DNA from 3 places in the Streptomyces sp. NBC_00448 genome. Region 1 is predicted to be linked to each of the others. Evidence: predicted binding sites of a transcription regulator. Region 1 holds the regulator's gene; each other region holds the start of a gene.
What was found. The regulator HrcA, encoded in region 1, represses chaperone genes, less so after heat shock. The targets are predictions, from matches to a motif close to TTNGCACTCNGNNNNNCNGAGTGCNAA.
Positions count from the first base shown of each region.

Region 2: groES (co-chaperone GroES) is a predicted target of HrcA. The motif match lies at 5,542-5,568, and genes of this name have one in related genera.
Region 3: groL (chaperonin GroEL) is a predicted target of HrcA. The motif match lies at 4,375-4,401, and genes of this name have one in related genera.

Region 1 covers NZ_CP107913.1:3,250,627-3,260,053, reverse strand. Annotated here, with positions in the region: gene hemW (radical SAM family heme chaperone HemW) at 1-988, shown strand, start outside; gene OG370_RS13805 (DUF3097 domain-containing protein) at 1,025-1,855, opposite strand; gene OG370_RS13800 (MBL fold metallo-hydrolase) at 2,256-2,972, opposite strand; gene hrcA (heat-inducible transcriptional repressor HrcA) at 3,233-4,249, shown strand; gene dnaJ (molecular chaperone DnaJ) at 4,250-5,386, shown strand; gene OG370_RS13785 (nitronate monooxygenase) at 5,482-6,546, shown strand; gene OG370_RS13780 (16S rRNA (uracil(1498)-N(3))-methyltransferase) at 6,543-7,286, shown strand; gene OG370_RS13775 (glycoside hydrolase family 3 C-terminal domain-containing protein) at 7,434-9,427, opposite strand, start outside.
Region 2 covers NZ_CP107913.1:5,953,953-5,963,379, forward strand. Annotated here, with positions in the region: gene tsaE (tRNA (adenosine(37)-N6)-threonylcarbamoyltransferase complex ATPase subunit type 1 TsaE) at 1-546, shown strand, start outside; gene OG370_RS25665 (hypothetical protein) at 738-914, shown strand; gene OG370_RS25670 (hypothetical protein) at 944-1,465, opposite strand; gene tsaB (tRNA (adenosine(37)-N6)-threonylcarbamoyltransferase complex dimerization subunit type 1 TsaB) at 1,613-2,278, shown strand; gene rimI (ribosomal protein S18-alanine N-acetyltransferase) at 2,326-2,865, shown strand; gene tsaD (tRNA (adenosine(37)-N6)-threonylcarbamoyltransferase complex transferase subunit TsaD) at 2,891-4,030, shown strand; gene OG370_RS25690 (hypothetical protein) at 4,027-4,287, shown strand; gene OG370_RS25695 (class I SAM-dependent methyltransferase) at 4,277-5,470, opposite strand; gene groES (co-chaperone GroES) at 5,716-6,024, shown strand; gene groL (chaperonin GroEL) at 6,159-7,781, shown strand; gene OG370_RS25710 (SDR family NAD(P)-dependent oxidoreductase) at 7,900-8,673, opposite strand; gene OG370_RS25715 (MOSC domain-containing protein) at 8,720-9,373, opposite strand; gene OG370_RS25720 (GNAT family N-acetyltransferase) at 9,391-9,427, opposite strand, start outside.
Region 3 covers NZ_CP107913.1:4,081,334-4,090,760, reverse strand. Annotated here, with positions in the region: gene OG370_RS17280 (alpha,alpha-trehalose-phosphate synthase (UDP-forming)) at 1-314, opposite strand, end outside; gene OG370_RS17275 (glucosyl-3-phosphoglycerate synthase) at 386-1,351, opposite strand; SAM riboswitch class I at 1,536-1,667, shown strand; gene thrC (threonine synthase) at 1,686-3,014, shown strand; gene OG370_RS17265 (MoaD/ThiS family protein) at 3,011-3,286, shown strand; gene OG370_RS17260 (cold-shock protein) at 3,788-3,991, shown strand; gene groL (chaperonin GroEL) at 4,524-6,149, shown strand; gene OG370_RS17250 (glutathione peroxidase) at 6,245-6,739, opposite strand; gene murQ (N-acetylmuramic acid 6-phosphate etherase) at 7,033-7,962, opposite strand; gene OG370_RS17240 (MurR/RpiR family transcriptional regulator) at 8,122-9,090, opposite strand; gene OG370_RS17235 (hypothetical protein) at 9,269-9,427, shown strand, end outside.

The DNA of each region.
Region 1 (9,427 bases):
GGTGCTGGGCGACGACCCCCGCGAGGTCAGCACCGTGTTCGTCGGCGGCGGCACTCCCACGCTGCTGCCGGCCGCCGACCTCGGCCGGATGCTCGCCGCGATCAGGGCGGAGTTCGGGCTCGCCGCCGACGCCGAGGTGACCACGGAGGCGAACCCGGAGTCCGTCGACCCGGTCTATCTGGCCGAACTGCGGGCCGCCGGCTTCAACCGGATCTCGTTCGGCATGCAGAGCGCCCGGCAGCACGTGCTGAAGGTGCTGGACCGCACGCACACCCCCGGCCGCCCCGAGGCGTGCGTCGCCGAGGCCCGCGCCGCCGGGTTCGAGCACGTGAACCTCGACCTGATCTACGGCACCCCCGGCGAGAGCGACCAGGACTGGCACGCGTCGCTGGACGCGGCGATCGGCGCCGAGCCCGACCACGTCTCGGCGTACGCGCTGATCGTGGAGGAGGGCACCGGGCTGGCCCGCCGCATCCGGCGCGGCGAGGTGCCGATGACCGACGACGACGTGCACGCCGACCGCTACCTGATCACCGAGGAGCGGCTGTCGGCCGCGGGCTTCGGCTGGTACGAGGTCTCGAACTGGGCCACCGGGCCCGCCGCGCGCTGCCGCCACAACGAGCTGTACTGGACCGGCGCGGACTGGTGGGGCGCGGGTCCCGGCGCGCACAGCCACGTCGGCGGGGTGCGCTGGTGGAACGCCAAGCACCCGGGCGCCTACGCGCAGGCCCTCGCCGAGGGGCGCACCCCCGGGGTCGGCCGGGAACTGCTCGGCGCGGAGGACCGGCGGGTGGAGCGGGTCCTGCTGGAGCTGAGGCTCGCCGACGGCTGCCCGCTGGCGATCCTCGCGGAACAGGGCGCGAAGGCCGCCGCCCGCGCGGTAAGGGACGGTCTCCTGGAGCCCGGCCCTTACGCGGAGGGCCGCGCCGTCCTCACGCTGCGCGGCCGGCTGCTCGCCGACGCCGTGGTCAGGGACCTGGTCGACTGACGCCCGCGGCCGGCCGCCCCGTCGCCGCCTCCCGCACTACGGCGCCGTCACGAAGTCGATCAGGTGCTCCACGGCCCCCAGCAGCTCGGGCTTGAGGTCCTTGTACGACGCCACCGACGCCAGGATGCGCTGCCACGCCTCGCCCGTGGTCAGGTCCGTCCAGCCCAGCGCCCGGCACACGCCCGTCTTCCAGTCCTCGCCGCGCGGCACCCGGGGCCACTCCGGGATGCCGACCGACGACGGTTTCACGGCCTCCCACACGTCGATGTACGGGTGGCCGACCACCAGCACGTCGGCGCCGGTGACCGACGATGCGATCCGGGACTCCTTGGAGCCCGGCACCAGGTGGTCCACCAGCACGCCGAGGCGGGCGTCCGGGCCGGGGGAGAACGCCGAGACGATCGCGGGCAGGTCGTCGACGCCCTCCAGGTACTCCACGACGACGCCCTCGACCCGCAGGTCGTGGCCCCACACCCGCTCCACCAGCTCCGCGTCGTGGCGGCCCTCCACGTAGATCCGCCCGGCCCGGGCGACCCGTGCCTTCGCGTCCGTCACGGCGATCGAGCCCGACGCCGACAGCAGCGGGCCGCGCGGGGCCGGTGCGGCCGCGCGCGGGCGTACGAGGGTCACGGTGCGGCCGTCGATCAGGAAGCCGCGCGGCGCCATCGGGAACACCCGCAGCTTGCCGAAGCGGTCCTCCAACGTCACGGTCAGGCCCTCGGCGGTCTTCTCGACCCGGACCACGGCTCCGCAGAACCCCGTGCTCACCTCTTCGACCACCAGGTCCCGCTCCGCGGCCACCTCCGGCGCCGCGTCGGACTTCTTCCAGGGCGGGGTGAGGTCAGGGTCATAACTCCTGCTACGCATGCGGATGATCGTAGGGCCTGACCCCCCGGGTTTCCCGGATCTCCCGCCCCGGGACCACCCGTCGTGCCCACCCCCCACGACAACCCGCCGTCTTGGCTGCCCGCCGTCCCCGCCTTGCCGGGGTGGCGGGCCATCGCCGTCTCGGCTGAGGCACGTTCCCGGCCGCAGGGCGGTGGCCTGCCGAGCGCGCAGTTCCCCGCGCCTCCGGGGTTTGTGCGGCTCCCTCCGCGAAAAGAGGGTCACCTACCAAGGTGCGCGGGGAACTGCGCGACAAGCAGGCCACCGGCGCGCGGACGGGGACGGCGGGCAACCAAGACGGCGCGAATCCGAAGGGGCGCGGGGAACTGCGCGGCAAGCCACCCACCGAGGGGTGGTCCCGGGGCCGACAGGACGGGGCAGCCTAGGGGGTCAGGGCATCCCGCAACCCGCGGACAAAGCGGGCGTCGACCACCGCGCCGTGGCCGGGGACGTAGCGGGCCGTCTCGCCCCCGAGGGCGAGGAGGGCGTCGAGGGTGGTCGGCCACTCCGCCGAGTGGGCGTCGGGGCCGGCCTGGGGCTCGCCGGACTCCTCGACGAGGTCCCCGCAGAAGACCACCGTGGGATCGCTGGCGGTGGCGCCGGGCACGTGCACGACGAGGTCGTGGTCGGTGTGCCCGCGGCCGGGGTGGACCAGCAGTACCGGGCGGTCGCCGAGATCGAGGGCGAGCCGGTCGGCGACCGGGTGCGTCGGGCGGCGCAGCGCGTCGGCCGCGTCGGCCGCCTCCGCGGGGTCGGTGCCGTGCGCCACCGCGTCCGCGCGCAGGACGTCTCCCTCGCGCCGCAGCAGACCGTCGAGCGCGCGATGCCCGTACACCTCGGCGTCCGGGAAGGCCGCGGTGCCGAAGACGTGGTCGAAGTGCCCGTGGGTGAGCACCACGTGGGTGACCGGGCGGCCGGTCAGCGCCTCGGCCTGGGCGCGCAGCTCCGCCCCCTCGCGCAGCGTGGACCCGGTGTCGACCAGCAGCACCCCGTCCGCGCCGACCACCAGCCCGATGGTCACGTCGAGGTGCGGCAGCCGCCGCCTGGCGACTCCCGGCGCGAGGTGCTCCCACACCGACCCGCTGTCCTCATCGCTCACGACTCGACGCTATCGCCATGCCCGCCGCGCCGCGCGCCGCACCCCCGGGACCCGCCCCGGCCGCGCGCGGTACCGTACCCACCGCGTGCGGCACCGTACGTACCGCGCGTATCGCCCGTACCGCCCGCCGCGCGAGACCGTATCCCCGGCGCTCTTGCCGTGCCCTTGCCGCCGCGCCGTACACTGACTGCGGGAGCGCTGGCACTCGAAACGGAGGAGTGCCAGGCCGCAGGGCCGGGACGCCGGGTTGGAGGTGCGCGATGTTGAGCGAACGCAGGCTGGAAGTGCTGCGTGCCATCGTTCAGGACTACGTCGGCACCGAGGAACCGGTCGGTTCCAAGGCGCTCACCGAGCGGCACTCGCTGGGAGTGTCCCCGGCCACCGTGCGCAACGACATGGCGGTCCTGGAGGACGAGGGGTACATCGCGCAGCCCCACACCAGCGCCGGCCGTATCCCCACCGACAAGGGCTACCGGCTCTTCGTCGACAAGCTCGCCGGCGTCAAGCCGCTGTCGGGCGCCGAGCGGCGCGCCATCCAGAACTTCCTCGAAGGCGCCGTCGACCTCGACGACGTGGTGGCCCGCACCGTGCGGCTGCTCGCGCAGCTCACCCGGCAGGTCGCCGTCGTGCAGTACCCGTCGCTGACCCGCTCGTCGGTGCGCCATGTGGAACTGCTCTCGCTCGCGCCGGCCCGGGCGATGCTCGTGCTGATCACCGACACCGGCCGGGTCGAGCAGCGGATCATCGACTGCCCGGGGCCGGTCGGCGAGACGGTCCTCGCTGACCTGCGCGCCCGGCTCAACAGCCGTGTCACCGGCTGCCGTTTCCCCGAAGTGCCGCCGCTGGTGCAGGACCTGGCGGACAGCTTCGACCCCGACGACCGCCCGTCGGTCGCCACGGTGCTCGCCACCCTCCTCGAAACCCTCGTCGAGGAGAAGGAGGAGCGGATCATGCTGGGCGGCGCGGCCAACCTGACCCGGTTCCACCACGACTTCCCGCTCACGATCCGGCCGGTGCTCGAAGCGCTCGAGGAGCAGATGGTGCTCCTCAAACTCCTCGGGGAGACCGCCGACGGCACCATGACGGTCCGGATCGGGCATGAGAATTTTCACGAGGGCCTCAATTCCACCTCCGTGGTGGCGGTCGGCTACGGTTCGGGCGACGAGGCAGTCGCCAAGCTAGGCGTGGTCGGACCGACCCGCATGGACTACCCCGGAACGATGGGAGCGGTACGCGCAGTGGCACGTTACGTCGGACAGATCCTGGCGGAGTCGTAGGTGGCCACGGACTACTACGCCGTACTCGGCGTACGCCGCGACGCGGGCCCGGACGAGATCAAGAAGGCCTTCCGCCGCCTCGCCCGCGAACTGCACCCGGACGTCAATCCGGACCCGAAGACGCAGGAGCGGTTCAAGGAGATCAACGCGGCCTACGAGGTCCTCTCCGACCCGCAGAAGAAGCAGGTCTACGACCTCGGCGGCGACCCGCTGTCCGCCGCGGGCGGGGGCGGCGGCCCGGGCGGCTTCGGCGCGGGCTTCGGCAACTTCAGCGACATCATGGACGCCTTCTTCGGGCAGTCCTCGCAGCGCGGCCCGCGCTCGCGCACCCGGCGCGGCCAGGACGCGATGATCCGGCTGGAGATCGAGCTGGACGAGGCCGCGTTCGGCACCACCAAGGACATCCAGGTGGACACCGCGGTCACCTGCGGCACCTGCAACGGGGAGGGCGCCGCGCCCGGCACCTCCGCGCAGACCTGCGACATGTGCCGCGGTCGCGGCGAGGTCTCGCAGGTCACCCGCTCCTTCCTCGGCCAGGTCATGACCTCGCGGCCGTGCCCGCAGTGCCAGGGCTTCGGCACCGTGGTGCCCACCCCGTGCCCGGAGTGCGCGGGCGACGGCCGGGTGCGCTCCCGGCGGACCCTGACGGTGAAGATCCCGGCCGGCGTCGACAACGGCACCCGCATCCAGCTCGCCGGCGAGGGTGAGGTCGGCCCCGGCGGCGGCCCGGCCGGCGACCTGTACGTGGAGATCCGCGAGCTGCCGCACGCGGTCTTCCAGCGCCGCGGCGACGACCTGCACTGCACCGTCACCATCCCGATGACCGCGGCCGCGCTCGGCACCAAGTGCCCGCTGGAGACGCTGGACGGCCTTGAGGAGGTCGACGTGCGGCCCGGCACCCAGTCCGGCCAGTCGATCCCGCTGCACCAGCGCGGCATCACCCACCTGCGCGGCGGCGGGCGCGGCGACCTCATCGTGCACGTCGAGGTGGTCACCCCGCACAAGCTCGACGCCGACCAGGAGGACCTGCTGCGGCGGCTGGCGAAGCTGCGTGGCGAGGAGCGGCCCACCGGGCAGTTCGCGCCCGGCCAGCAGGGGCTGTTCTCCCGGCTGAAGGACGCCTTCAACGGGCGGTGAGGACGCCGTTCGCGGGGCGGGCCCGCCGTTGGCGGTCTCCCGCCCCGGCCACCCCGCGGCACCTGGCGCGGCACCCTACGTGACACGATGACCACATGCCCGCGTTGACCGATCTCTCCTCCTACTCGGCGTACCCGATCGTGCAGGCCCCGATGGCCGGCGGCGCGTCCAACCCGCGGCTGGCGGCCGCGGTGGCGGGCGCCGGCGCCCTCGGCTTCCTCGCCGCCGGGTACAAGACGTCCGAGGCGATGTACCAGGAGATCCGGCAGCTGCGGGACGCCACGTCGCAACCCTTCGGGGTGAACTTGTTCATGCCGCAGCCCGGCACCGTCGATCCGTCCGCGGTCGAGGTCTACGCCGAGCAACTCGCCGGCGAGGCCGCCTGGTACGGCACGGCGCTCGGCGACCCGGAGGCGGGCTCCGACGACGGGTACGACGCCAAGGTGGCGATCCTGCTGGAGGACCCGGTGCCGATGGTGAGCTTCACCTTCGGCTGCCCCGACCGGACCGTGCTGGACGCGTTCGCGAAGGCCGGCACCTACACCGTCGTCACCGTCACCACGCCCGCGGAGGCGCTGGCCGCGCAGTGGGCCGGGGCCGACGCGCTGTGCGTGCAGGGCGTCGAGGCCGGCGGCCACCAGGGCACCCACCGCGACGACCCCCAACTCGACGGCACCGGTTTCGGATTGCTGTCGCTGATCACGCAGGTCCGCGAGGCGGTGCAACTGCCGATGATCGCCGCCGGCGGGCTGATGCGCGGCGAGCAGATCGCCGCCGTGCTCGCCGCGGGCGCCTCCGCGGCCGCGCTCGGCACCGCGTTCCTGGTCTGCCCGGAGTCCGGCGCGTCCGCCCTGCACAAGCGGGCGGTCACGGACCCGGTGTACGCCCGTACCGAGTTGACCCGCGCGTTCACCGGCCGCCCGGCCCGCGGCCTGCTCAACCGCTTCGTCCGCGAGCACGGCCGCTACGCCCCGGCCGGCTACCCGCAAGTGCACCACCTGACCCAACCCGTTCGCCGGGCCGCGGCCGACCTCGGCGACCCGCAGGCGATGGCGCTGTGGGCCGGGCAGGGCCACCGGCTGGCCCGGGAGCTGTCGGCGGGCGCGCTCGTGGAGACCCTGGTCGCCGAACTCCACGCCGCTCAGGGGGCCCACGCATGACCGCCCCTGTCTTCCTGGTCGGCCCCGACGCGCTCGACGGCTCCCCGGCGACGGTACGGCTCGACGGCGCGGAGGGCCGGCACGCGGTGTCGGTGCGGCGGCTCCAGGTCGGGGAGGAGATCGTGCTGACCGACGGGACCGGGCGCGGGGCGAGCGGCGTGGTCGCCGCGGTCACCGGCAAGGACGTCCTCGACGTCGAGGTGCGCGAGCCGCGCGCCGAGCCGGCGCCGGCCGTGTCGGTCACCGTCGTCCAGGCGCTGCCCAAGGGCGACCGCGGCGAACTCGCCGTGGAGACCATGACCGAGGCCGGGGTGGACGCGCTGGTGCCGTGGGCGGCGGCCCGCTGCGTGACGCAGTGGCGCGGCGAGCGCGGCGCGAAGTCCCTGGCGAAGTGGCGCTCCACCGCCCGGGAGGCCGCCAAGCAGGCCCGGCGGCTGCGGTTCCCTTCGGTCGCCGAGCAGGTGACGACACGTCAGCTCTGCGCGCTGCTCGCCGCCGCCGACTTCGCCGCGGTGCTCCACGAGGAGGGCTCCGCCCCGCTGGCCGGCGCCCGACTCCCCACCACCGGTTCCGTGGTGCTGGTGGTCGGCCCCGAGGGCGGCGTCGCCCCGGAAGAGCTGGCCCTGTTCGCGGACGCCGGCGCGGCCGCCTACCGGCTGGGCCCCACGGTGCTGCGCACCTCGACAGCGGGGGTGGCGGCGGTGTCCGTGCTGATGGCCCGAACGGGCCGTTGGTCGTAGGGCGCCCCGCGCCCCCGGGTATGTGACCCTCTTCTCGCGGAGGGAGCCGCACATACCCAGGGGCCCGGGGAACCGCGCGAGCAACCCACCACCGGGCAGGTGGTCCCTCGACCGGGGTCCAGGGGCACCCTGGGGGGTCAGGGCACCCTAGCCCTGCTTCCAGACCTGGTTGGCCGCGCCGGTGCAGTCCCAGATCTGCACCTGGGTCCCGGGAGTGGTGGACTCGTCGGTGTCGTCCAGGCACCTCCCCGAACTCGGGTTGAGCAGCGCCCCGTCGGCCTGCGGCTGCCAGACCTGCGCACCGGTCCCGTTGCAGGTGTAAAGCTGCACCTTCGTGCCGTTGGCGGTGCCCGCCGACGTGATGTCCAGGCACTTGCCGAGCGCCCGCACCGTGTTGTCGCTGCCGACCGTCCACTGCTGGGCGGCGGTGCCGTTGCAGGTGTAGACGTCGACCTTCGTGCCGTCGGCGGAGTTCGCGGCGTTCACGTCCAGGCACAGGCCCTGGTAGCCGACGAGTTGACCGGCCAGCGCCGCGTCCGCGGGCACCACCGTCCACAGGAAGGTGGTCGAGGCGCTCGCGCCCGCGCCGTCGTGGGCGGTGACGGTCACCGTGCTGGTGCCGGCCTTGGTCGGGATGCCGGTGATCGCGCCCGAGGACGAGATCGCGGTACCGGCCGGCAGCCCGGTGGCGGTGAAGGACGGGGTCTGCCCGGCGGTGGTGTCGTGCGCGGCGACCTGCACGGACACCGCGGCGCCGGTGAGGCCCTCCTGCGCGCCCGGCGCGGTGACGGTCAGCGGCGTGCCGAGCTGCGCCGACGTGACGTCCAGGGTGCCGGTCAGCGGCAGGTTGCCGTCGGAGTCGCCGACCGAGATGCCGTAGGAGCCGGTCGCGGTGGTCCAGGCGTCGGACGAGGCGTCGTAGCTGCGCAGGTTCTGCTGGGTGACGGGGAAGCTGACGGTCTGGCTGGCGCCGGGCTGGAGGTCCACCCGGGCGAAGCCCTCCAGCTGCCGGGGCGGTTCGCCGTTGCCGGCCGGTCGGCTGACGTAGAGCTGGGCGACGTCGGCGCCGGCCCGCGCGCCGGTGTTGGTGACGGTCGCGGTCACGGTGGCCGCGCCGCCCGCCGCCAGGGCGCCCACGTGCAGGTCGCTGAAGGCGAAGCTGGTGTACGACAGGCCGTAGCCGAACGGGAAGAGCGGCGTGAGGTTGTTGGCGTCGTAGTAGCGGTAGCCGACGTCGACGCCCTCGGAGTACTGCACCTGCCCGCCGGCGCCGGGCCACTGCGCGGTGGTGTGCGCGGGGACCTGGGACAGCGAGGTGGGGAAGGTCACCGGGAGGTGGCCGGAGGGGTTGCTGTCGCCGAAGAGCAGCGAGGCGATCGCGGTGCCGTCGTTCTGGCCCGGGTACCACGCCTCCATGACGCCCTTCACGGAGTTCAGCCAGGGCATCGTCACGGCGGAGCCGGTGTTGAGCACCACCACAGTGTTCGGGTTGGCGGCGGCCACCGCCGAGATCAGGTTGTTCTCCGAGGCAGGCAGGTCGATGCCGCCCAGGTCGCTGCCCTCGGACTCGAAGTCGCTGGCGAAGACCACCGCGACCGACGAGGCCGCGGCGAGCGAGGCGGCAGAGCCGGTGTCGGAACCGCTGTCGTACTTGACGCTGACGCCGCTGCCGGCCCGGGCGGTGATGCCCTGCAACGGGGTCACGGTGCCGCTGGAGTTGACCGCCGCGCTGCCGCCGCCGGCGGTCTGAGGGCTGGTGGAGGCGTCCGAGCCGATGACCGCGATCGAGGAGGTGCCCGAGCCGAACGGCAGGACGCCGCCGCTGTTCTTCAGCAGGACGGTGCCCTCGGCGGAGAGCTGGGTCGCCGCGGTCTTGTTCGCGGTGCTGGTGGCGACCGCACCCGGCGAGCCGGACGGCGCCTTGTCGAACTGGCCGAACGCGAACATCTCGGTGAGGATGCGGGTGGCCATCGTGTCGAGCGTGGCCTGGCTGACCGCCCCGGAGCCGACCGCGTTGCTCAGCGCGGTGCCGTAGTAGCCGTCGTTGCCCGGCATGTCCTGGTCCAGGCCGGAGTTGGCCGAGGCGGCGGTGGAGTGGGTGGCGCCCCAGTCGGAGGTCACGAAACCCTGGAAGCCGAACT
Region 2 (9,427 bases), 2.7 Mb from region 1:
CGGATCACCGTACGCACCGCGGAACACATGCGTGAGCTGGGCAGACGGCTCGCCGCGCTGCTGGTTCCCGGCGATCTGGTGCTGCTCACCGGTGAGTTGGGCGCCGGCAAGACCACGCTCACCCGCGGTCTGGGCGAGGCGCTCGGTGTGCGCGGCGCGGTCACCTCGCCGACGTTCGTGATCGCCCGGGTGCACCCCTCGCTCACCGGCGGACCGGCGCTGGTGCACGTCGACGCGTACCGCCTCGGCGGCGGCCTCGACGAGATGGAGGACCTGGACCTCGACGTCTCTCTGCCGGAGTCCGTGGTGGTGGTGGAGTGGGGCGAGGGCAAGGTCGAGGACCTGTCGGACGCGCGGCTCCAGGTGGTGATCGGCCGCACGATCGGCGAGGAACGGGACCACGCGGCGGGCGGGGAACCGCCTCACCCGGGCCCGGACGACGCCCTCGGGTCGGAGCCGGAGGGCGCCGACGACACGCGCGAGGTGACCGTGATCGGAATCGGGCCGCGCTGGGTCGGGCAGGACCTCACACCGCTGGTCTTCTGAGCGGCCGGCCGAGCGGTCGGTCGAGTGGTCCGCCGAGCGGTCGGACACGGGGGCCGGACATGTGGTCCGCCGAGCCGGAGGTTACGCCGACAGGCTGTCGGGAAGATGTTGCGCGAGGGCGGGTGGCCGTGGTGTGCTGGTAGCGGACACCTGCTTAGGGTTGCCTAACTTCTCTCCCCGGGGAGGCGCGCATGACGGCCCACGACGACGCTGCCGCACAGGCCCCGGCGCCTGCTGTGCCCAGGGTGCCCACGGTGCGGGACGTCCTCGCGTCCTGCGCCGCCGCGCGCACCGTCTCCACTGCTCCCTCCGACCCCGCCGAGCGGTCCGAGGACGAACCGGCCGACGGCCCGGCCCCGTCCGCGTAGGTTCGCGGGACTTCGGCCACGGTGCCGGACTACGGCACCACGGCCACGAGGGAGCCCATGGCCGCGTGCCGCCAGAGTGCGGCCGCGTCGGAGGGCGACTCGCGCATCACGGCGCCGGGGGCGCCCGCGCCTGCGCCCGCCCCCGCGCTGGAGCCGAACCCGACGTTCACTCCATTGGTGGACGCGAACAGCACCACCTCGCCGCCCTCGCGGGCGAAGACGCGGTGCGTGCCGCGCGCGGGGGCGACGGTGCCGCCGCGCACCCCGTAGCTCCGCAGCACACCCTCGTGCGCGTCGACGAGCCACACCCGGTGCCGCCCGAGGCTGTAGACGACCCGGGCGCCGTGCCCGGAGCCGGCGGGGAGCGCGGTGGGCGCGGGGTCGGGGGAGGCGGCGGCGGAGCCGGGCGCGGAGGTGGCGGTCCTGCCGGGCGCGGCGCCCGCGTGGTGCCGCGGCGGTGCGCCCACCGCGGCGGCCGTGAGCATCCCCACCGTCGCGAGCGCCGCCGCGAGGAACCCGGCCGCAGCGACCCCCGAACTGATCCGCACCACGGCCGCCGTCCTCCCGCCGGATCGACGTGTCGCCGAACCGACTGTCATATACGTGCAATGAGGCTTTTGTCGGAATTGAAAGTAGCAGTCGCACCGCTCGCCCCCCTGGCGCCCCGCCGCGCCCCGCGTGCGCCGTAGGCTGGGGGCGTGCTGCTGCTTGCCTTCGACACCGCCACACCCGCCGTCACCGCCGCCCTGTACGACGGGGAGAAGGTGCTCGCCGAGTCCACCGTGATCGACGCGCGCAGGCACGGCGAACTTCTCGTACCCGCCGTCGACCGGGTGCTGGGCACCGCCGGCCGCGCCCTCGCCGATGTCACGGGCGTGGTCGTCGGCACCGGCCCGGGCCCGTACACCGGGCTGCGGGTCGGCCTGGTCACCGCCGCGTCCTTCGGCGACGCCCTCGGCGTTCCGGTGCACGGCGTCTGCACGCTGGACGGGCTGGCCTGGGCGGCCGGCGAGGCGGGCCTGGACGGGCCGTTCGCGGTGGCCACCGACGCGCGCCGCAAGGAGGTGTACTGGGCGCGGTACGACGGCCCGCTGCACCGCGTGGGCGAGCCCGCCGTGGACCGCCCGGCCGACATCGCCGCCGAGGTCGCGGGGCTGCCCGCGGTCGGCGCCGGCGCCGCGCTCTACCCCGACGTCTTCACCGACCACCGCCCCGACCCCGCGCACCAGTCGGCCGGTGCGCTCGCCGCGCTGGCCGCCCACCGGCTGGCCGCGGGCGAGACGTTCCCGCCGGCCCGGCCGATGTACCTGCGCCGGCCCGACGCCCAGGTGCCGGCCGGCTACAAGGCGGTACTGCCGAAGTGACCGAGCGAACCGGCGGCGCCCTCGCGGGCGGCGTCACCCTGCGCGCCATGCGCTGGTGGGACCTGGACGCCGTACTCGCCCTCGAACACGAACTCTTCCCCGAGGACGCGTGGTCGCGCGGCATGTTCTGGTCCGAACTCGCCGACGCCCGGCACCCGTCCGCCAGCCGCACCTATGTCGTCGCCGAGGAAACCGTCGAGCAGGCCGGGGAGCAGGCCGTCGAGCAGGCCGCCCCGAACCCGCCCGGCGCCGCCCCGGCCGGGGCGGCGCGGATCGTCGGCTACGCCGGTTTCGCGGCGATCGCCGGCACCGGCGACGTGCAGACCATCGCCACCGCCCGCGACCAGTGGGGCAGCGGCCTCGGCGGCCGGCTGCTCACCGAGCTGCTGCGGGCCGCCACCGCCGCCGAGTGCCACGAGGTGCTGCTGGAGGTGCGGGTGGACAACGCCCGCGCCCAGCGGCTCTACCAGCGCTTCGGCTTCGAGCCCATCGGCGTGCGCCGGGGCTACTACCAGCCCGGCAACGTGGACGCGCTCGTGATGCGGCTGGCCGATCCCGCGCGGACCTTCGCGGCCGACCTTCGTTGAGGAATTCTGAGGATCTGAGGAACTGATGGCTGACGAACCCCTGGTCCTGGGTATCGAGACCTCCTGCGACGAGACCGGCGTCGGCATCGTCCGCGGCCACACCCTGCTCGCCGACGCCGTCGCCTCCAGCGTCGACGAGCACGCCCGCTACGGCGGGGTGGTGCCCGAAGTCGCCAGCCGGGCGCACCTGGAGGCGATGGTCCCCACCATCCAGCGCGCCCTGAAGGACGCCGGGGTCAGCGCCCGCGACCTCGACGGCATCGCGGTCACCGCCGGGCCCGGGCTGGCGGGCGCGCTGCTGGTCGGCGTCTCGGCCGCCAAGGCGTACGCCTACGCGCTCGGCAAGCCGCTGTACGGGGTCAACCACCTCGCCTCGCACATCTGTGTCGACCAGCTCGAACACGGCGCGCTGCCCGAGCCGACGATGGCCCTGCTGGTCTCCGGCGGTCACTCCTCGCTGCTGCTCGCCCCCGACATCACCAGCGACGTCCGCCCACTGGGCGCGACCATCGACGACGCGGCCGGCGAGGCGTTCGACAAGGTCGCCCGGGTGCTCGGCCTCGGCTTCCCCGGCGGACCGGTGATCGACCGCTACGCCCGCGACGGCGACCCGCGGGCGATCGCCTTCCCGCGCGGCCTGACCGGCGGCCGCGACCCGATCTACGACTTCTCCTTCTCCGGCCTGAAGACCGCCGTCGCCCGCTGGGTCGAGGCGCGCCGCCGGGACGGCGAGGACGTACCGGTCGCCGACGTGGCGGCGTCCTTCCAGGAGGCCGTGGTCGACGTGCTGACCCGCAAGGCCGTCCGCGCCTGCAAGGACAACGGCGTCGACCACCTGATGATCGGCGGGGGAGTGGCCGCCAACTCCCGGCTGCGGGCGCTGGCCCTGCAACGGTGCGAGGACGCGGGCATCCGGCTGCGGGTGCCGCGCCCCGGGCTGTGCACGGACAACGGCGCCATGGTCGCCGCGCTCGGCGCCGAGATGGTCGCCCGCGGCCGCTCGGCCTCCACCCTGGACCTGCCGGCCGACTCCTCGCTGCCGGTCACCGAGGTCTCGGTGCCCGGCCACACCCACGACGAGCAGCACCCCCACGGCCACGACCACGCACATCCCCACGACCACGACCATGTGCACGAGTTGAGCAAGGACAACCTGTACGGATGACCGTCACGCTGATGTGGGAGGCGGCCGCGGCCGACGACCGCGGCGCCGAACTCCTGGACTGGGCACGGCGGCAGGAGCTGTCCGGCGCGCCCGAGCGGGCGGAGTACCTGACCGCGCCCGGCGACCGGGTGCTCGTCATCACCTGGTGGGACGCGCCCTACGGCGCCGAGCTGCCCGAACTCCCGGACCCGCCGGCGGAGTTGGTCCGCCGTCAGGTGCACCGCTGGCGGTTCGTGTCGGTCGCGGTCAGACCCTGATCCGGCCGTCCCACGCCACCGGCTCGCCGACCAGCATCGCCGGCGCCCCCGCCATCCTGGTCAGGAACACCGTCGCCTCGTTCGGCCCCTGCGGCCGTACCCGGCGCCTCAACTCCTCGGGTTCCATGGCGAATCCGCGCTTCTTCACGGTCAGCCGCCCCACCTCGCGCTCCCGCAGCAGCGCCTTGAGCCGCTTGAGCCCGAACGGCAGCGCGTCCCGGATCTCGTACGCCGCCGCGTACGGCGTCGGGTGCGGCGCGTCGCCGGTCACGTACGCGATGGTCGGGTCGATCAGCCCGCCGCCCACCTCGTCCGCCACCAGGGCGACCAGGTGCGCGCGGATCACCGCGCCGTCCGGCTCGTACAGGTACCGCCCCACCGGCCGCACCGGCGGGTCCGGCGGCAGGCCGCGCGCGGCGAGGTCCGCCCCGCCCGGCAGCAGCGTGGCGCGTACGGTGCCGGGCGCGGTGCCGAACCACAGCGCCGCCTCCTTCACCTCGCCCCGGTCCGAGACCCACTCCGCCTCCGCGTCCTGGGGCAGCGCCTCGTGCGGGATGCCCGGCGCCACCTTCACCGCGGCGTGCGGGACGGTGCGGGCCGCCGCCAACGCCCAGGACAGCGGCGGGGAGTACGCCTCCGGGTCGAACGTGCGCCCGCGGCCCGAGCGGCGCGCCGGGTCCACGAACACCGCGTCGTACCCGGCGGTGTCCACCTCCGCGACGTCCGCGCAGCGCACCTCGATCCGGTCGGCCAGGCCCAGCGACTGCGCGTTCGCCCGGGCCACCGCGCAGGTGAGCGGGTCGCGGTCCACCGCCAGCACCTCGATACCGGCGCGGGCCAGCGCGACCGCGTCGCCGCCGATGCCGCCGCACAGGTCGGCCAGCCGCCGTACGCCCAGCGCGCGGAAGCGCTCCGCCCGGTGCGCGGCGACCGACGCGCGGGTCGCCTGCTCGACGCCGTCGGGCGTGAAGTACATCCGCGCGGCGTCCTTGGCCGCGAACTTCGCCGCGGCGCGCTGCCGCAGCCGGCTCTGCCCGAGGGCGGCGGAGACCAGCGCGATGTCGTGGGTGCGCCGCAGCCGGGTGGCGGCCGCCAGTTCGTCGGCGGGGTCCAGTTCACGCAGCTCGGCGAGCAGGGCCTGCCCCTCGGGTGTGAGCAGCGCGTCGAAGTCCTCGGGTTTCACCCGCCCATTGTCCGTGCCCCGGGTGAAGCCCCTTGGACGGGGCCGCGGGTACACCCGTATGTGCGGCGCCGCTGGCACTCCGCTTGACCGAGTGCTAAGCGCGTCCTAGTCTCGGTTCTGGCACTCGGCACCGCTGAGTGCCAGAACTCAGCGACGGGCAGGTCCGGCACCCGCGACGACGGGCCTACCAGGTCGCCGACCCAGACAGACACTCCCGTGAGCCCTTTGAAGGGGGAGGTCGGATCGTGACGACCGCCAGCACCAAGGTTGCCATCAAGCCGCTTGAGGACCGCATCGTGGTCCAGCCGCTCGACGCCGAGCAGACCACGGCCTCGGGCCTGGTCATTCCGGACACCGCCAAGGAGAAGCCCCAGGAGGGCGTCGTCCTGGCCGTGGGCCCGGGCCGCTTCGAGGACGGCAACCGGCTGCCGCTCGACGTCGCCGTCGGCGACGTCGTGCTCTACAGCAAGTACGGCGGCACCGAGGTGAAGTACAACGGCGAGGAGTACCTCGTCCTCTCGGCCCGCGACGTTCTCGCGATCATCGAGAAGTAATTTTCCGGCTTCACCACCAGCCGTGATCCCGCCCCGGATTCTCCGCGCCCTCTTCCGGCCGGGGCCGGGGCGGTTTCGTTGACCGTCCTCACTGACTGACGACGACATACGAGTAGACGAGGTAGTTCGCAGGCATGGCCAAGATCCTTAAGTTCGACGAGGACGCCCGTCGCGCCCTTGAGCGCGGTGTCAACAAGCTCGCCGACACCGTGAAGGTGACCATCGGCCCCAAGGGCCGCAACGTCGTGATCGACAAGAAGTTCGGCGCCCCGACCATCACCAACGACGGCGTGACCATCGCCCGCGAGGTGGAGCTCGAGGACCCGTACGAGAACCTGGGCGCCCAGCTCGTCAAGGAGGTGGCGACCAAGACCAACGACATCGCGGGTGACGGCACCACCACCGCGACCGTGCTGGCGCAGGCGCTGGTCCGCGAGGGCCTGCGCAACGTCGCCGCCGGCGCCTCCCCCGCCGCGCTGAAGAAGGGCATCGACGCGGCCGTCAAGGCGGTCTCCGACGAGCTGCTCTCCTCCGCCCGCGCGATCGAGGGCAAGGAGGACATCGCCGCCGTCGCCGCCCTGTCCGCGCAGGACAAGCAGGTCGGCGACCTGATCGCCGAGGCGATGGACAAGGTCGGCAAGGACGGTGTCATCACCGTCGAGGAGTCCAACACCTTCGGGCTCGAGCTGGACTTCACCGAGGGCATGGCCTTCGACAAGGGCTACCTGTCGCCGTACTTCGTCACCGACCAGGAGCGGATGGAGGCCGTCCTCGACGACCCGTACATCCTCATCCACCAGGGCAAGATCGGTTCGATCCAGGACCTGCTGCCGCTGCTGGAGAAGGTCATCCAGGCCAACTCCTCCAAGCCGCTGCTGATCATCGCCGAGGACGTCGAGGGCGAGGCACTCTCCACCCTCGTGGTCAACAAGATCCGCGGCACCTTCAACGCGGTCGCGGTCAAGGCCCCGGGCTTCGGTGACCGCCGCAAGGCCATGCTGGGCGACATCGCCACGCTGACCGGCGCCACCGTCATCGCCGAGGAGGTCGGCCTCAAGCTCGACCAGGCCGGTCTCGACCTGCTGGGCTCCGCCCGCCGGGTCACCGTCACCAAGGACGAGACCACCATCGTCGACGGCGCCGGAGACAAGGCCGAGATCGAGGGCCGGGTCGGCCAGATCAAGGCCGAGATCACCAGCACCGACTCCGACTGGGACCGCGAGAAGCTCCAGGAGCGCCTCGCGAAGCTGGCCGGCGGCGTCTGCGTGATCAAGGTCGGCGCGGCCACCGAGGTCGAGCTGAAGGAGAAGAAGCACCGCCTGGAGGACGCGATCTCCGCGACCCGCGCGGCCGTCGAGGAGGGCATCGTCTCCGGCGGTGGCTCCGCGCTCGTGCACGCGGTCAAGGTGCTCGGCGACAACCTGGGCAAGTCCGGCGACGAGGCCACCGGTGTCGCCGTCGTGCGCCGCGCCGCGGTCGAGCCGCTGCGCTGGATCGCCGAGAACGCCGGCCTGGAGGGCTACGTCATCACCTCCAAGGTCGCCGAGCTCGACAAGGGCCACGGCTTCAACGCCGCCACCGGCGAGTACGGCGACCTGGTCAAGGCCGGCGTCATCGACCCGGTGAAGGTCACCCGCTCCGCCCTGGAGAACGCGGCGTCCATCGCCTCCCTGCTGCTCACGACCGAGACCCTGGTCGTCGAGAAGAAGGAAGAGGAGCCGGAGGCCGCTGCCGGCGGTCACGGCCACAGCCACTGACGCACACCCGCGTCCGAGGCCCCTTGAGGCCCCGAGGGCCCGCCACCCCGTTCACGGAGTGGCGGGCCCCGGTCGTTCCCGCGGTGGATTCCCGCAGTGGCCGGCCCGCGCCGCGCGGTCAGCCCTTCGGGTCGAACCGGCCGGTCCGGCTGGAGGCCGCGCCGAAGAGGGCCGGCGGCACATGGCGGGCGAGCGAGACCGCCACCTTGTAGCGGGCCGACGGCACGCTGATCGTGCGGCCCCTGGCCAGGTCGCGCAGGGCGGTGGCGACGACCGCGTCCGCGTCGAGCCAGGCCCACGACGGCAGCCGGGAGGCGTCCATGCCGGCCCGGGCGTGGAACTCGGTGCGCACGAACCCCGGGCACAGGGCGACGAAGCGCACCCCCGAGCCGCGCAGTTCGTGCGACAGCCCTTCGGTGAACCGCACCACCCACGCCTTGCTCGCGCCGTACGTGCCGCGCGGCACATAGGCCGCGACCGAGGCGACGTTCACCACGAAGCCGCGCCGCCGCTCCCGCATCCCCTCCACCGCGGCCGTGGTCAGCCGCAGCACCGCCTCGCAGTGCACCTTGATCATCCGCACCTCGTCCTCGACGGGCACGTCGAGGAAGGTGCCGCCGTGGCCGAACCCGGCGTTGTTCACCAGCACGTCCACCGGCCGGGCGGAGTCGCGCAGCCGCGCCTCGACCGCCTCGATCCCGGTGTCCGTCGCGAGGTCGGCGGCCAGCACCTCCACCTCGACGCCGTGCCGCTCGCGCAGGTCCGCCGCGAACCGGGCGAGCCGGTCGGCGTTCCGGGCGACCAGCACCAGGGCGTGATCGTCGGCGGCGAGCCGGTGGGCGAAGGCCGCGCCGAGGCCCGCGGTCGCCCCGGTCACCAGAGAAGTCGTCATACCGCCACCCTAGAAGGGCCGGGCCGCGCCTGGCGCCCCGCCGCGGTCAGCGGTCCAGCCGCCGCCGGATCTGCGCCCGGTCCGCGGCCGGGAAGGCGGCCAGGTCGACCAGCAGCGGCAGCAGTTCGGGCTCGCTGGTCACCGCGCGGAACGCCATCGCCACGGTCACCTCGTGCGCCGGCCGGTCCACCACGTCCACCGCGTCGCCCGCGCTGACCTCGCCCGGCTCGATCACCCGCAGATACGGTCCCGGCCGCGCGGCCCGCACGAACCGCCGGGTCCACCCGCCCTCCGCCAGCCATCCGGCGAAGGTGGCACACGGGATGCGCGGGCAGGACACCTCCAGCAGCGCGGAGCCGATCCGCCAACGCTCCCCGATCAGCGCCGCGTTGACGTCGATCCCGGCCGTGGTCAGGTTCTCCCCGAAGGAGCCGTTGGGCAACTCCCGGCCCAACTCCTCCTGCCAGCGGTCCAGATCCTCCCGGGCGTACGCGTACACGGCCTGGTCGTCGCCGCCGTGGTGCTTCACGTCGTACACCCGGTCGCCCGCGAGCCCGACCGCGCCGGTTCCCTTCGGACCCGGCGCCGCCACGGCCACCGGACCGGGGACCGGCCGCTTGTCGATACCGGTCGCGGGCAGCTGCTTCCACCGATTCGGCTGCGGCCGACCGATGTTGACGGTCAGCACCTTCCAGTCCATCGCCCGCCGCCCCTTCGTCAGTCCGCCGCGAGGACGTACGGAGTGGTGACGGCC
Region 3 (9,427 bases), 830 kb from region 1:
TAGAGCAGGTGGTGCACGAACCACAGCACCGAGTTCGCGATGTCGTTGTACGCCGAGTGGAACACCTCCGGCGGCACCGCGATCATCCGCACCCCGGGCTCGGCGACGCCGCGCCGCACCGCCTCCCGGTCACCCTCCGAGAGCGCCGCGCACACCCACACGGCGCCCGCGTCCGGGCCGATCGCGCTCAGCCCCGAGACGACGCCGCCGCCACCGCGACGGCTCCCCAGGGTGCCGTCGGCTGCCACGGTGTACGACACCGGGCCGCGGTTCGACGCGACCAGAATCCGGGCACCCTGCGAAGATCCCTCCATGCCGCGAGCCTAGCCATTTGCCGCGCAGCTCAAACGTGTATTCGGTGCCCTTCGCCCGTCGCGATGCCGCGCTACGCCGCTCGGCGGGCGAGGTATTCCGGCAGGACGCTCATGGGGGGCCGCTCCTCCGTGTCGACCGGGTGGGTGCTGGGGACGAAGGCGGCGCCGGAGCGGCCGAACTGCGTGAGCCGCGGCCGTACCAGCTGTCCCCGGGCGAGCCGGACCTGCGCGGTCCGGTAGATCGCCGCCGCCATCCGCCCGAGCGCCTGGCCGTCCTGGTGCCGGTGATGGCGCACCCCGACGTCGACCTGCCCGAGCGCGTCCAGCCCGACCAGGCCCAACGCATCGATGAGCATGCCGAGTTCGACGCCGTACCCGACCGGGAACGGGAGCCGTTCGAGCAGCGAGCGGCGGGCCGCGTACTCGCCGCCGAGCGGCTGGACGAAGCCGGCCAGCTGCGGCCAGTGCAGGTTGAGCAGGGGGCGGGCGACGAGTTCGGTGACGCGGCCGCCGCCCGCGGGCACCACGGTCCCGCCGGTCTCCAGCGGGCGGTCGTACATCGCCTTGACCAGCTGCACGGCGGGCTCGGTGAGCAGCGGCCCGACGATCCCGGAGACGAAGCGGGCGTCGAACCCGCGCAGGTCCGCGTCGACGAAGCAGACGATCTCGCCGCTGGTCACCAGCAGCGACCGCCACAGCACCTCGCCCTTGCCGGGCACGGCCGGCAGCCGCGGCAGGATCGCGTCCCGGTCGACCACGCGGGCGCCCGCCGCGGCGGCGACCTCGGCCGTACGGTCGGTCGAGCCGGAGTCGACGACGACCAGCTCGTCCACCAGCGGCACTTGCGCGGACATCAGGTCCCGGCGGATCGCGGCCACGATGGCACCGACGGTGTCCTCCTCGTCCAGCGCCGGCAGCACCACGCTGACCGTGCCCTGGCTGCCGGCCGCGCGTTTGGCGGCGAGCAGCAGGTCAAGCGGCCGGTCGGCGGCCGACCACGACCTCCCGCGCAGCCAGTGCTCCACCTCGTCGAGCACGTGAGTCCTCTCCCTCGGACACGCCCTGATGCCGGGCGTGTGATCCATCTCGCGGTGCGGACGACTATCTCAACCGCCACCCGTGTCGGTTACAGTCTTGAACAACGCGTGACGCCACCGCATGCCGGGGGCGTGGCGCGTGACAAACGCGACGGGTGCGGTCCGTACCGCCCGGTCGCCATACCGCTCATCCAGAGGGGCAGAGGGAACGGCCCGTAGAAGCCCCGGCAACCCTCCCGCCGACCGCGAGGTCAAGCACGGTGGGGAAGGTGCCAATTCCGTCTCGTGACGCGCCCGCGTGCGAGGAAGATGAGGAGAAAGGGCCTCGCCTGTCATGGCTGCGCAAACCGTCGCAAGTACCACCACCACCGACTCCGCCCTCGGCGCCCAGGGTGCCCAGGACGCCGGAGCACCCGCACCGTTCGGACCGGCCGCCGCGCTGTCCTGCCGGGAGTGCGGCACCCGCTATCCGCTGAGCCCGGTCTTCGCCTGCCTGGAGTGTTTCGGGCCGCTCGAAGTGGCCTACGACCTTCCGACCGGCGACCCCGAGGCGCTGCGCGCGCGGATCGAGGCCGGGCCGACCAACATCTGGCGGTACGCCCCGCTGCTGCCGGTGCCGGTCGACGTCGCCACCAAGCCGAACCTCAACCCCGGCTGGACCAAGCTCGTCAAGGCCGACAACCTCGCCCGCGAACTGGGCATCACCGGCGGCCTGCACGTCAAGGACGACTCCGGCAACCCCACCCACTCCTTCAAGGACCGGGTGGTCGCGATCGCGCTGGAGGCCGCCCGCACCTTCGGGCTCACCACGCTGTCCTGCTCCTCCACCGGCAACCTGGCCGGCGCGGTCGGCGCCGCAGCCGCCCGGGCGGGCTTCCGCTCCTGCGTGTTCATCCCGCACGACCTGGAGGCCGGCAAGGTCGTGATGGCCGCGGTCTACGGCGGCGAACTGGTCGGCATCGAGGGCTCCTACGACGACGTGAACCGCTTCTGCTCCGAGCTGATCGGCGACCCGATCGGCGAGGGCTGGGGTTTCGTCAACGTCAACCTGCGGCCGTACTACGGCGAGGGCTCCAAGACGCTCGCCTACGAGATCGCCGAGCAGCTCGGCTGGCGGCTGCCCGACAACCTGGTCATCCCGATCGCGTCCGGCTCGCAGCTCACCAAGATCGACAAGGGCCTCAAGGAACTGATCGCGCTCGGCCTGGTCGAGGAGAAGCCCTACAAGATCTACGGTGCCCAGGCGGAGGGGTGCTCCCCGGTGTCGGCGGCCTTCAAGGCCGGGCACGACGTCGTGCGGCCGGTGAAGCCGGACACCATCGCCAAGTCGCTGGCGATCGGCAACCCGGCGGACGGCCCGTACGTCCTGGACATCGCCCGGCGCACCGGCGGGGCCGTGGAGGACGTGAACGACGAGCAGATCGTGGACGCGATCAAGCTGCTCGCGCGGACCGAGGGCATCTTCGCCGAGACCGCGGGCGGTGTGACCGTCGGCGTGCTGAAGAAGCTGATCGAGTCCGGGCAGCTCGACCCGGCCGCCGAGACCGTCGTGCTCAACACCGGCGACGGACTGAAGACCCTGGACGCGGTGGCGCCGACCACCGGACCGACCGCGACCATTCGCCCGACCCTTGCCGCATTCCGAGAGGCTGGCCTCGCATGAGTGCTTCCGTACGTATCCCCACCATTCTCCGCACCTACACCGGCGGCCAGGCCGAGGTGTCCGCCGAGGGTTCGACCCTCGCCGAGGTGATCGGCTCGCTCGAGCGCGATCACAAGGGCATTTCGGCGCGCGTGCTGGATGACGCAGGAAAGCTGCGGCGCTTTGTGAACGTGTATGTCAACGACGACGACGTGCGGTTTTCCCAAGGGCTGGAGACGGCCGTGCCGGATGGCGCGAGCGTCTCGATCATTCCCGCGGTAGCCGGCGGCTGAACCTCGCGGACGGACTTCGTCTCGGCGACCGAACCGGCCGCCGCCCAGCGGGAGTTGGTCCGCCGGTGCGGGTTCTGGCGGTTTGTGCCCCGTTCACCCCTTCGGGTGGACGGGGCATCCGCGTCACAGGGTGGTAGTTGAAAAGTTGTACAGTTGCCGGGGGCAATCTCGTAGCGCGGACACCCGGTCGAGCCGGCTGCGGCGATTTATCGCCAAATTCACGAACGAATTCTCCGTTTCGCCCTCTATGTCCGGCCCGGGTTGCCCCGGCTTATCGTTTTTTCTCGGACTATTTCCGATGGGTCGCGCCCAGAATTCTCGTCCGATTGACCTGTTGCAGACGGCATCCGTGCAGATACATTCAGCCGCGGTCGACGCGTTCCGGCGCACGCCCCCCAGGACCCCCACCTGTCGACGGTAAGGGGTGAACGGGTGGGTGAGGTCTGACCCGGGCCCGTGAAGTGCGGGGCCGCGATAGGGCCAGCAATAGGGGAGTTAGGAATGGCTCAGGGCACCGTCAAGTGGTTCAACGCGGAGAAGGGCTACGGCTTCATCGCGGTCGACGGTGGTGCGGATGTCTTCGTCCACTACAGCGCGATTCAAATGGACGGGTACCGCACCCTCGAAGAAGGCCAGCGGGTCGAGTTCGAGATCTCGCAGGGTCAGAAGGGGCCGCAGGCGGACATGGTCCGTCTCGCCGGCTGACTTCACGGCGCGTTCGGCCATCGACGCGACCTTTCACACGGAGGAGCCGCACCCCACGGGGGTGCGGCTCCCCCTTTTCCCGCCCGGGTGCCCACCCAGGGGTGCTGGGGGCACCTCCCAGGCGAAGCTCTGGGGGGAGGAACTGCGCGAGCGGCCACCGACGGGCAGGCGGCCCGGCAACTCGCCGCGGGGGCTGGGCCGGCGGGCGCGGCGCGCCACGGAAGCGGCCGAACACGCAGGTCCGCGTGGGTGCGACCCACGCCGCAAGGGCGCCCCTGCCCACGGGGGGTGGGCGCCGCCCGCCCGCGAGGGAGCCCCTCCAACGAGGCGTGGGCACCCGAGGACCGCTTGCACTCGCACAGGGAGAGTGCTAATCATTGGCGTTAGCACTCTCCCTGTGAGAGTGACAGCAGGGCCGGGTCGGTGAGGGTCGTACGGGTGCCGGGAAGGAACCGGTGGCCGGCGGTCCGTCCGTCGCGGGCACCACACGGTCCCGAGCGCAAACAACCCAGTCCGCGGAGGACACTTCACCATGGCCAAGATCATCGCGTTCGACGAGGAGGCACGGCGCGGCCTTGAGCGCGGGATGAACCAGCTCGCCGACGCCGTCAAGGTCACCCTGGGCCCCAAGGGCCGGAACGTGGTCCTCGAAAAGAAGTGGGGCGCCCCCACGATCACCAACGATGGTGTCTCCATCGCCAAGGAGATCGAACTCGAGGACCCGTACGAGAAGATCGGCGCCGAGCTGGTCAAGGAAGTCGCGAAGAAGACCGACGACGTGGCCGGTGACGGCACGACGACCGCGACCGTCCTGGCCCAGGCTCTGGTCAAGGAGGGCCTGCGCAACGTCGCCGCGGGCGCCAACCCGATGGCCCTCAAGCGCGGGATCGAGAAGGCCGTCGAGGCCGTCTCCGCCGCGCTGCTGGAGCAGGCGAAGGATGTGGAGACCAAGGAGCAGATCGCCTCCACCGCCTCCATCTCCGCCGCCGACACCCAGATCGGCGAGCTGATCGCCGAGGCCATGGACAAGGTCGGCAAGGAAGGCGTCATCACCGTCGAGGAGTCGCAGACCTTCGGGCTCGAGCTCGAGCTCACCGAGGGCATGCGCTTCGACAAGGGCTTCATCTCCGCCTACTTCGCCACCGACCTGGAGCGGATGGAGGCGTCGCTCGACGACCCCTACATCCTGATCGTCAACTCCAAGATCTCCGCGGTGAAGGACCTGCTTCCGCTGCTGGAGAAGGTCATGCAGTCCGGCAAGCCGCTGCTGATCATCGCCGAGGACGTCGAGGGCGAGGCCCTCTCCACCCTGGTGGTCAACAAGATCCGCGGCACCTTCAAGTCCGTCGCCGTCAAGGCCCCGGGCTTCGGTGACCGCCGCAAGGCCATGCTCGGCGACATCGCCATCCTCACCGGTGGCACCGTCATCTCCGAGGAGGTCGGCCTCAAGCTGGAGAACGCGGGCCTCGACCTGCTCGGCCGCGCCCGCAAGGTCGTCATCACCAAGGACGAGACGACCATCGTCGACGGCGCCGGTGACACCGAGCAGGTGGCCGGCCGGGTCAACCAGATCCGCGCCGAGATCGAGAACAGCGACTCGGACTACGACCGCGAGAAGCTCCAGGAGCGCCTGGCGAAGCTGGCCGGCGGCGTGGCCGTCATCAAGGCCGGTGCCGCCACCGAGGTCGAGCTCAAGGAGCGCAAGCACCGCATCGAGGACGCGGTGCGCAACGCCAAGGCCGCCGTCGAGGAGGGCATCGTCGCCGGTGGTGGCGTGGCCCTGCTCCAGGCGTCCGCCGTCTTCGAGAAGCTGGAGCTGGAGGGTGACGAGGCGACCGGCGCTGCCGCCGTCAAGATCGCCCTCGAGGCCCCGCTGAAGCAGATCGCGGTCAACGCCGGCCTCGAAGGCGGCGTCGTGGTGGAGAAGGTGCGCAACCTCACCCCCGGCCACGGTCTGAACGCGGCCACCGGTGAGTACGTCGACCTCGTCGCCGAGGGCATCATCGACCCGGCGAAGGTGACGCGCTCCGCGCTGCAGAACGCGGCCTCCATCGCCGCGCTCTTCCTCACCACCGAGGCGGTCATCGCCGACAAGCCCGAGAAGGCGGCCCCCGCGGGCGCCCCGGGTGGCATGCCCGGCGGTGACATGGACTTCTGATCCCCCCGGATCGGCGTCCAGCACACGCGTGACGACGGCGCCCCCTCCCTTCCCGGGAGGGGGCGCCGTCGCGCGTGCGGGAAGGTGTGCGCGGATCAGCCCTGGAGCACGGACTCGACCGCGGCGCGCAGTTCGGGGTCCTGCGGGGTGATGCCCGGGCGGAAGCGGGCGACGACCTGGCCGGCCGGGTCGACCAGGAACTTCTCGAAGTTCCACTGCACGTCGCCGGCCTCGCCCTCGGCGTCCGCCTGGCCGGTCAGCGTCCGGTAGACGGGGTGCCGGTCGGGGCCGTTGACCTCGACCTTGTCCGTCATGGGGAAGGTCACACCGTAGGTCGTGGAGCAGAACTCCTGGATCTCCGTGTTCGTGCCCGGCTCCTGCCCGCCGAACTGGTTGCAGGGGAAGCCGACGACGGTGAAGCCCCGCCCCGACAGCTCCTTGTGCAGTTCTTCCAACGCGGTGTACTGCGGGGTCAACCCGCACTGGCTGGCGACGTTCACCACGAGTGCGGCTTTTCCGCCGGTCAGTCGGCCGAAGGTGGTCTCCTCGCCTGCCAGTGTGGTCAGGCCCAGCTCATTCAGATCGCTCATCCCCCCATCATGCTCCACCCGTCCCGGGGGGAAGCGACCCACCGGGGTGCCTGGCGCTGTCGGCCGAGGGACCACCTGCCGGTGGTGGGCTTGTCGCGCCGTTCTCCCCCTGGCTTCGCCGGGAGGTACCCCCACCCCCAGGGCTTCGCCTGGGAGGTGCCCCCAGCGCCCCTGGTTTTGTGCGGCTCTTTCCGCGGAAGAAGCCGCGGTTGCTCAGGGGCGCGGGGAACCGCGCGCGCAACCACCCACTGACAGGTGGTCCCTGAACCGGCAGAACACGGCACCCCGGTGGGTCAGTTCACCGCGTCAAGCGCCTTGCGGAGGTGGCCGTTGGAGGCGGCGAGGAGGCGGAGGGCGGTCGGGGCGTCCACCTTCGCCAGGAGGGCCAGGATCGCCGGCTTGACCTCGCCGTCGGTCGCGCTGAGCGCCTCCTCGATGGCGGCGTCGGCCGCACCCGTGGCGAGGGCGACGATACGGCGCGAGCGCGCCCGCAGCTTCTCGTTGGACGCCCGCACGTCGACCATCAGGCTGCCGTAGGTCTTGCCGAGCCGGATCATCGTGATCGTCGAGAGCATGTTGAGCACGAGCTTCTGGGCGGTGCCGGCCTTCAACCGGGTGGAGCCGACCACGAGTTCGGGCCCGACCACGACCTCGATGCCGTGGTCGGCGGCCGCGGCCAGCGGCGACCCGGCGTTGCAGGACAGCCCGACGGTCAGCGCACCGGTCCGGCGGGCGGCCTCGACCGCGCCGAGGGCGTACGGCGTGCGCCCGGACGCGGAGATCCCCACCACGCTGTCGGCTTCGGTGAGGTCCAGCGCGGCCAGGTCCGCCGCCGCGAGTTCCTTGCTGTCCTCGGCGCCCTCGATCGAGGTGACCATGGCCGCCGGGCCGCCCGCGATCAGTCCGACCACCTCGCGTCCCGGTGTGGTGTTGAAGGTCGGCGGGCACTCGCTCGCGTCGAGTACGCCCAGCCGTCCGGCGGTGCCCGCGCCGGCGTAGACCAACCGGCCGCCGCGGCCCATGCGTTCGGCGATGCCGTCGATGGCGGTCGCGATCAGCGGCAGCTGCTGGGCGACGGCGGCCGGCACGGTGAGGTCCTCGCCGTTCATGATCCGCGCGATCTCCAGTGTGGACAGCCGGTCGATCTCGGCGAGTTCGGGTCGGAACGCCTCCGTGGTGAGCGTCTCCAACTCCCGGCGCAACTCGGTGTACTGGTCGGTCATGTGCGGCTCGTTCGTCCTTCTCGGGTGGCTGGCGCGATGCGGGGGGATGGGTGAAGCACGGTGGGTGCGGCGAGCACGGCGCCAAAGGGGTGAGGGTCGGGTCGGTCGGGTCGCCGGCGGCGGGCGGAGCGCGGGCCGGCGGCGGGAGGGGCGTCGCGGTCAGCTGGGGCGCGGCGCGCGGTGGGTGTGCCGGTGGGCCAGGGCCTCGTAGGAGGCGGACAGCGCGGGTGCGGCCTCGTCGTAGGTGCGCTGCGCCACGCCTATGAACAGGCAGTCCACCACGAGGAGTTGACTGGTGCGGCTGGACATCGCGGCCGGTCTCAGCTCGCTCTCCCGCGAGCAGGAGGTGGTGAGCACCACGTCGGCGTACTGCGTGACCGGGCCGTCGGCGCGGCCGCTGATCGCGATGGTGGTGGCGCCGCGGTCGAAGGCGACCCGCAGCGGTTCGATGACATCCTGCGTGGTGCCGGAGTGCGTGATCGCCAACGCCACGTCCCCGGGCCGTAGTTGTACGGCGTTGGTGACCGCCAGGTGCGGGTCGATGTGGGCGTGCGCGATCAGCCCGATCCGCAGCAGCTTCTGCGCCAGGTCCTGGCCGACCAGTCCCGACGCGGCGATTCCGTACACGTCGATCCGCCGGGCGACCGCCAACGCGGCCACCGCGGCCTCCAGTTGGGCGGTGTCGAGCTGGGACGCGGTGTCGGCGAGGGTCTGCTGCTCCTCCAGCGCGAGCTTGGTGACCACGTCGCCGAGCGGGTCGTCGACGGCGATGTCGGCGGTGACGGCGGGTGCGGCGCCGGTGGCCTGGTGGGCGGCGAGCGCGGCGAGCGCGAGCCGCAGGTCGCGGTAGCCGGGGTAGCCGAGCAGGCGCGCGGTGCGGACGACGGTCGCCTCGCTGGTCCCGGTGCGGACCGCCAGCGCGGTGACGGTGAGGTGCGAGCAGCCGGCCGGGTCGCTCGCGACGGCTTCGGCGACCCGCTGCATGGAGCGGGTCATCGACGGCGCGAGAGTGCGGACCTTGGCGGCGAGGGCCCCGGGGTCGGGGGCCGTGACTGGTGCGGGCGCGCCGGGTACGCCCCGGAGGGCGCGGACGCTCGGGGAGAAAGTTTCCTTCACGCTATAGGTCACCCTCTGAAAGGTATTTTCACCTCCGCTGCCGCGTCAACCCCGCAGCGCCGGGTGGCGTCGAGGAGCCGTCCAGGAGCGTGGTAGACGGGCGCGCGAACCGCGATACCCGGTGCGTCTCGAACGGGCCGGCCGCGGTGGCCGTGGCGGGGTCGCGCGCCGCCGGTTGCACAATGGACGGATGGAAGCCGCCCTCCACGACGCCCGCGCGCGCGTCCTCGCCGACATGAAAGCCCGCGACGTCGCCGACGCCGAGATCGTCTCGCTGCTGGAGGACGCGCTGAGCAAGCGCCGGTGGTGGCTGGAGCAGTGGCCGCAGGGTGCCGAGTTCGTGCCGGGG